DNA from 2 places in the Actinokineospora sp. UTMC 2448 genome. Region 1 is predicted to be linked to the other one. Evidence: riboswitches for the same ligand, from Rfam matches in the RefSeq annotation. Region 1 holds a riboswitch; the other holds the start of a gene.
The links. A riboswitch is a leader RNA that binds a small molecule or an ion and turns the genes downstream of it on or off. The one in region 1 is predicted to bind glycine.

Region 1 (3,400 bases):
GCGATCATCTCCAGGGTGTTCTGCTGCCGACGCAGTTCGGCGTCGACCGCCGCGGCGACCTCGGGGTCGACCGTGGCGAGGTCGGCGGAGAAGGAGGTCATGTCTAGCCCTCTTCCTTGGTCAGCTCGGCGTAGCGCTCGGCGTCGAGCAGCTCCAGGTCGCCCGCGACGCGGAACCGGAACAGCCAGCCGTCGCCGAACGGGTCGGTGTTGACCAGCTCGGGGCTGTCGACGACGGCCTCGTTGATCTCGACGACCTCGCCGTCGGCGGGCGCGTACAGCTCGCTGACCGACTTGGTGGATTCGATCTCACCGCACGGCTGACCGGCCGTGAGGTTGTCGCCGACCGCGGGCAGCTGCACGTACACCACATCACCGAGCGCGTTGGCGGCGTATGCGGTGATGCCAACGGTAGCCGCCGCCGGGTCGGCGGCGTCGACCCACTCGTGCTCCTCCGTGTAGGACAGGTTCTGCGGGTTGCTCATGTCGGTGTCGACTCTCCTGGTCAGGCGGGACGCTGGTAGAAGGGCAGGGCCACGACCTCGACGGGGGCCTTCGCGCCCCGGATGTCGACGGTCAACGCCGTCCCCGGAGCGCTCAGCGCGGCGGGGACGTAGGCCATCGCGATCGGGTGCCCGAGGGTCGGCGAGAGCGCGCCGCTGGTGACAGTACCGACCTGGGCGGAATCGGCGTCGAGCACGGAGTACCCGTGTCGGGGGGCGCGCCTGCCCTCCCCGCGCAGGCCGACGAGCGCCCGGTCGGTCTCCTGGCGCCTCTCCAGCGCCGCGCGGCCGACGAACTCGGGCTTCTCGAACTTGACGACGCGGCCGAGACCGGCGTCGAACGGGGTCAGCTCGGCGGTGAGCTCGTTGCCGTAGAGCGGCATCCCGGCCTCGAGGCGCAGGGTGTCGCGGCAGGCCAGCCCGGCCGGGGTCGCGCCGCGCTCGGCGCAGGCTGCCCAGATCTCGGGCGCCTGCGCGGCCGTGGCGTAGATCTCGAAGCCGTCCTCGCCGGTGTAGCCGGTGCGGGCGAGCAGGACGTCGTGGCCCGCGGCGGTGGCGGGCATGCTCGCGTAATACTTCAGCCCGTCCAGCGTGGCGCCGGTCACCGCGGCGACGATCTCCGCCGACGTCGGGCCCTGCACGGCGATGAGCGCGTACTCCGCGGAGCGGTCGGTGACGGTGGCGTCGAAGTCGGCCGCCCGCTCGGTCAGCGCGGCGACGACGGTGGCCGCGTTGGAGGCGTTGGCGACGACCATGTACTCCTCGTCGGCCAGCCGGTAGACGACCAGGTCGTCCAGCACGCCGCCGTCCTCCGCGCAGAGCATCGTGTAGCGGGCCCTGCCGGGCTTGACCTTCGACAGCGTTCCGACCAGGGCGAAGTCCAGCGCCGCTGCGGCCTGCGGGCCGGTGACGGCGATCTCGCCCATGTGGCTGAGGTCGAACAGCCCGGACGCGGTCCGCACGGCCTTGTGCTCGGCCAGCTCGCTGCCGTACCGCAGGGGCATGGACCAGCCTGCGAAGTCGGTGAACGACGCGCCCAGCGACTGGTGGACCTCGTGCAGCGGGGAGGGTGTGCTCATGGCCTGGCTGGCTCCTTCGGCGCGCGGGAATCGAGACGGCAGCGTGCCACGGCGGACAGGCTGCCGCTGGGTGATGGGAGACGCGGCGAAGGCGGGCGGACTTCGGGCACCAGAGCTCCTGCGGTTCGACGGGTCGGGAGGACCCGCTTCGGTGGCGGAACTCCCCCTCTGTCATCGGCACCTGAGAGCTTCGCCGTCGAGACGGCTTGCACCGTGGGTGAGGCGCTGACCGCGCGCCTGCTTTCCAGAGTGGCCTGGCCTGGGACGGTAGCTTTACCTGAGAGATTCCGGGGAGTTTGCTCCTTCGGTGCCCCGCTCGCTGGCGGAGGCTCTCCCGTCCTGGCTCGTTGCGGCCCTATATGCGGTTGTGCAGGGCAGACACTAGTCCAGGCGGAACCCGAACGGAAGTTCCAACCGGTGCGCGGCCAGCAGCTCGGTGTCGGCGAGCAGGTCGCGGGTGGGTCCGTCGGCCACGACGACGCCGTTGTCGATCAGGACCGAGCGCGGGCACAGCTGCAGGGCGTAGGGCAGGTCGTGGGTGACCATGAGCAGGGTGCGGTCCAGGCCGAGCAGCACCTCGGCGAGCTCGCGGCGGGCCACCGGCTCGAGGTTGGCGCTGGGCTCGTCGAGCACCAGGATCTCCGGGTCGCAGGCCAGGACCGTGGCGAGCGCCACGCGCCTGCGCTGGCCGCCGGAGAGGTGCAGCGGCGAGCGGTCGGCGTGCTCGGTCATCCCGACGGCCGCCAGCGCCTGGTCGACACGCTCGGGGGGCAGGCCGAAGTTGGCCGGGCCGAAGGCGACGTCCTCCCGGACGGTGGGCATGAACAGCTGGTCGTCGGGGTCCTGGAAGACGATGCCGACGCGGCGGCGGATCTCCTTGAGGTTCGGCTTGGCCACCGCCAGCCCGCCGACCTCGACGCGGCCCGCGCCGGGCGTGTGGACGCCGTTGAGGTGCAGGACCAGGGTCGTCTTGCCCGCGCCGTTGGGGCCGAGCAGGGCCACCCGCTCGCCCCGGTCGACGCGCAGGTTGACGCCGAAGAGTGCCTGGTGCCCGTCGGGGTAGGCGTAGGCGAGGCCGTCGACCAGCAGGGCCGGTGGTGTCACAGCGTGCCGACCAGGACGACGGCCGCGGTCGCGGCCGGGACCAGCCCGGACAGCCAGGACAGCGGCCGGGCCGGACCGCCCGCGTCGGGCAGCGCGCCCGCGTAGCCGCGCGACACCATCGCCAGATGCACCCGTTCGCCCCTCTCGTAGCTGCGCAGGAACAGTGTGCCGATGCCGCGCGCGGTCGCGCCGACCTGCCACAGGAAGCGGGGGTCGTGGCCGCGGCTGATGCGGGCCAGCCGCATCCGGCGGGCCTCGGCGACGATGACCTCCAGGTACCGCAGCATGAGCGTGGCGATGGTCACGACCACCGACGGCGTGCGCAGCCGCTGCAGGCCGACGACCAGGTCGCGCGGCGTGGTCGTGGCCGCGAGGGTCAGCGAGGCGAGGACGCCGATGGTGCCCTTGGCCACGATGTTCCACCCCGCGAGCAGGCCGCCCACGGAGACCGAGACCCCCAGCACCTCGGTCTCCGGGCCGCCGCCGAGGAACGGCGCGGCCAGCGCGAGCACCACGAACGGCGTCTCGATCAGCGCGCGCTTCGCCATCCAGCCGGGCGGGATGGCCGCGACCACCCACACCGCGGCCAGCACGGCGAGGTACGCGCCGAACGCCCAGTACGCGGTGCGGTCGGTCGCGACGACGCACAGCACGAACGCCAGCGCGCCGACGATCTTCACCTGGGCCGGGAGCCGGTGGACCGGGCTGTCCCCGG
Region 2 (3,400 bases), 550 kb from region 1:
GGTTGGCCCCGTCGACGTAGACCTGGCCGCCCGCGTCGTGGACCAGCCCGCAGACCTCGCGGACGGTGTCCTCGTACACCCCGTGCGTCGACGGGTAGGTGATCATGATCGCGGCGAGGTCGTCGCGGTGGGCGTCGATGGTGGACCGCAGGTGGTCCATGTCGATGTTGCCCGCGTCGTCGCACTTGACGACGACGACCCGCATGCCCGCCATGACCGCGCTGGCGGCGTTGGTGCCGTGCGCGCTGGACGGGATCAGGCAGACGTCGCGCTCACCGTGGCCCTGGCTGCGGTGGTAGGCGCGGATGGCCAGCAGGCCGGCGAACTCGCCCTGGCTGCCCGCGTTGGGCTGGATGCTCACCGCGTCGTAGCCGGTGACGGCGGCCAGCCAGGCCTCCAGGTCGGCGATGACGCGCAGGATGCCCTGGGCGTCCTCGACGGGCGCGAACGGGTGCAGCTCGGCGAAGCCCGGCCAGGTGATGGGCTCCATCTCGGCGGTGGCGTTGAGCTTCATCGTGCACGAGCCCAGCGGGATCATGCTGCGATCCAGCGCGACGTCCTTGTCCGAGAGCGCGCGCAGGTAGCGCAGCAGCGAGGTCTCCGAGTGGTGCGTGGAGAACACCGGGTGCGTCAGGTACGCGGACGTGCGCAGCAGGCCCTGCGGGAGCGCGTCGCCGGTGCCCGCGTCGAGGGCGTCTGCGTCGGCGTCCACCCCGAACGCCTTCCACACCGCGGCCAGGTGGGCGCGCGTGGTGGTCTCGCCGGTGGCGATGCCGACGTGGTCGGCGTCCACCTGCCGCAGGTTGACCTCCAGCTCGCGGGCGCGGGCCACGACGTCGGCCGCCCTGCCGGGGACCCGGGCGACGACGGTGTCGAAGAAGCCGTCGTGGACGATCTCGACGCCGCCCGCGCGCAGCCCGGCGGCCAGGACGGCGGCCATGCGGTGCACCCGGGTCGCGATGGCCTTGAGGCCGTCCGGGCCGTGGTAGACGGCGTACATCGAGGCGACGACGGCCAGCAGGACCTGCGCGGTGCAGATGTTGGACGTGGCCTTCTCGCGGCGGATGTGCTGCTCGCGGGTCTGCAGGGCCAGGCGGTAGGCGAGGTTGCCGTCGGCGTCGGTGGACACGCCCACCAGGCGGCCGGGGAGCTGGCGCTCCAGGCCCGCGGCGACGGCCATGTACCCGGCGTGCGGGCCGCCGAAGCCCATGGGCACGCCGAAGCGCTGGGTGGTGCCGACGACGACGTCCGCGCCGATCTCGCCGGGCGCGCGCAGCACGGTCAGGGCGAGCAGGTCGGCGGTGACGGCCACCTTCGCGCCGCGGGCGTGCGCGTCGGCGATGAGGGCCGCGTGGTCGACGACCGCGCCGGACGCGCCCGGGTAGGACAGCAGGACGCCGAAGAAGTCGCCATCGGGCAGGCCCTCGGCCAGGTCGGCGACGACGATCTCGATGCCCAGCGGCTCGGCGCGGGTCTCGACCACGGCGATGGTCTGCGGGAAGGTGTCGGCGTCGACGACGAACCGGTTCGACTTGGACCGTCCGCCCCGGCGCAGCAGGGTCATGGCCTCGGCCGCCGCGGTCGACTCGTCCAGCATGGACGCGTTCGCGGTGGGCAGGCCGACCAGCTCGGCGACCATCGTCTGGAAGTTGAGCAGGGCCTCCAGCCTGCCCTGGCTGATCTCCGGCTGGTACGGCGTGTACGCGGTGTACCAGGCCGGGCTCTCCAGCACGTTGCGGCGGATGACCGGCGGGGTGACCGTGCCGTAGTACCCCAGCCCGATCATCGGGTGCAGCGTGCGGTTGCTCTCGGCGAGGGCGCGCAGCTCGGCCAGCGCCTCGGCCTCGGTGGCGGGCGCGGGCAGGTCGAGGCGCAGGCCGTCCTCGCGGATGGCGGCGGGCACGGCGTGCTCGGCGAGCTCGTCCAGCGATCCGGCGCCGACGGTGTCGAGGATGCGGGCCAGCTCGGCGGGCCGCGGGCCGATGTGGCGGTCGGCGAAGGGGGTGCCGTGCTCCAGCGCGGCGAGGGGGATGCGGTCGCTCATCGGCAAAGCTCCTCAGGCGGGGCGTCCGGGTCGGGCCGACGGTACGGGTGTTCCGTCGGCCCTCCCCCTCTGTCCGTGCCCGACCGGGCGCCTGAGAGCTTCGTCCGCCGCGGCGGACTTGCACCTTCGGCGGGGCTCGACCGGGGGTACCCGGGCAGCCCGCTTTCCAGAGGTGTCTCCCCCATGCGGTCCTGGGTGCCTGAGAGGTTCCGGGGAGGATTTGCTCCTTCGGCGCCGACCTGACCTGGTGGGGCCGGTCGGACTCTCCCGCGCGGGATCGGCGACGCGCTGAGTCTAGCCCTAATCGGATGACATCCCGGTCCACCGGTGGCGGTGGCGGGCGTCACACCGCGGTCACCCGGCGGATCGCGCCTTTCTGCGCTGGGTGAGTTCGTCGTCGGTGATGACGGCGCCGTCGACGCGCTCGGCGGGGAACTCGTGGATGGTGCCGGTGATCTCCCGGATCGCGCCGCTGACGGCGATGCCGAAGACGCCCTGGCCGCCGCGCAGCAGGTCGACGACCTCCTCGGGCGAGGTGCACTCGTAGACCGTGGTGCCGTCGCTGAACAGGGTGATCCTGGCCAGGTCGCGCACGCCCCTGCGGCGCAGGTGGTCGACGGCGACGCGGATGTTCTGCAGGGACACGCCGGTGTCGAGCAGCCGCTTGACCACCTTGAGGACCAGCACGTCCTTGAACGAGTAGAGGCGCTGCGACCCGGACCCGTGGGCGCTGCGGATGGTGGGCACGACCAGGTCGGTGCGCGCCCAGTAGTCGAGCTGGCGGTAGGTGATGCCCGCGATCTGGCACGCTGCCGGGCCGCGGTAGCCGACCAGCTCGTCCGGGAGCGAGGAGTCGGGGAACAGCTCGCCCTGCTCCGCGTCGTCCGCGTGCTCCCCCATAGCGGAACCGTGCTCCAACACGCCTGCCTCCCCTCGACCGGCCTGTCGACCGGCGAACGAGACCGCTTCCGTTCCGCTAGGTGGGAACGCCTCGGCCGCGCCACTCGCGCCGGTGGGCTCGCACACCGGCGCGAATCGGCTCGTCTCCGACGGTAAGACGCCCCCGCCCGGGGGTCAACGCGACGCGCGGAGGGCGAACGAACCGCAAGGTGAGAGATGGGTTATCCCACCCCACCGCCCTCAGGACCACCACGCACAGCCGTAACCCGGTGTCACCAACGCGACAACCCCACGGCGACGACACCAAGGCGACGACACCAAGGCGACGACACCAAGGCGAGACCACCGAAGCCAGCCACGCTGGGTCAGGAACCCACCGCACCGTGGGGGTCCGGGGGGTCGCCCCCCGGGCAGGCACCGGTAGTCGACCTCGGCCCGCGCTTTCCGCGGGCACAC

Region 2: linked by a shared signal. The riboswitch ahead of gcvP (aminomethyl-transferring glycine dehydrogenase) and the one ahead of gcvT (glycine cleavage system aminomethyltransferase GcvT) in region 1 are both predicted to bind glycine.

Annotation. Positions count from the first base shown of each region.
Region 1 is NZ_CP031087.1:5,001,908-5,005,307, forward strand. Features, by position in the region: gene glyA (serine hydroxymethyltransferase) at 1-101, opposite strand, end outside; gene gcvH (glycine cleavage system protein GcvH) at 104-484, opposite strand; gene gcvT (glycine cleavage system aminomethyltransferase GcvT) at 505-1,581, opposite strand; glycine riboswitch at 1,837-1,928, opposite strand; gene Actkin_RS22660 (energy-coupling factor ABC transporter ATP-binding protein) at 1,963-2,685, opposite strand; gene cbiQ (cobalt ECF transporter T component CbiQ) at 2,682-3,400, opposite strand, start outside.
Region 2 is NZ_CP031087.1:4,454,258-4,457,657, forward strand. Features, by position in the region: gene gcvP (aminomethyl-transferring glycine dehydrogenase) at 1-2,044, opposite strand, end outside; glycine riboswitch at 2,221-2,324, opposite strand; gene Actkin_RS20270 (MerR family transcriptional regulator) at 2,399-2,944, opposite strand.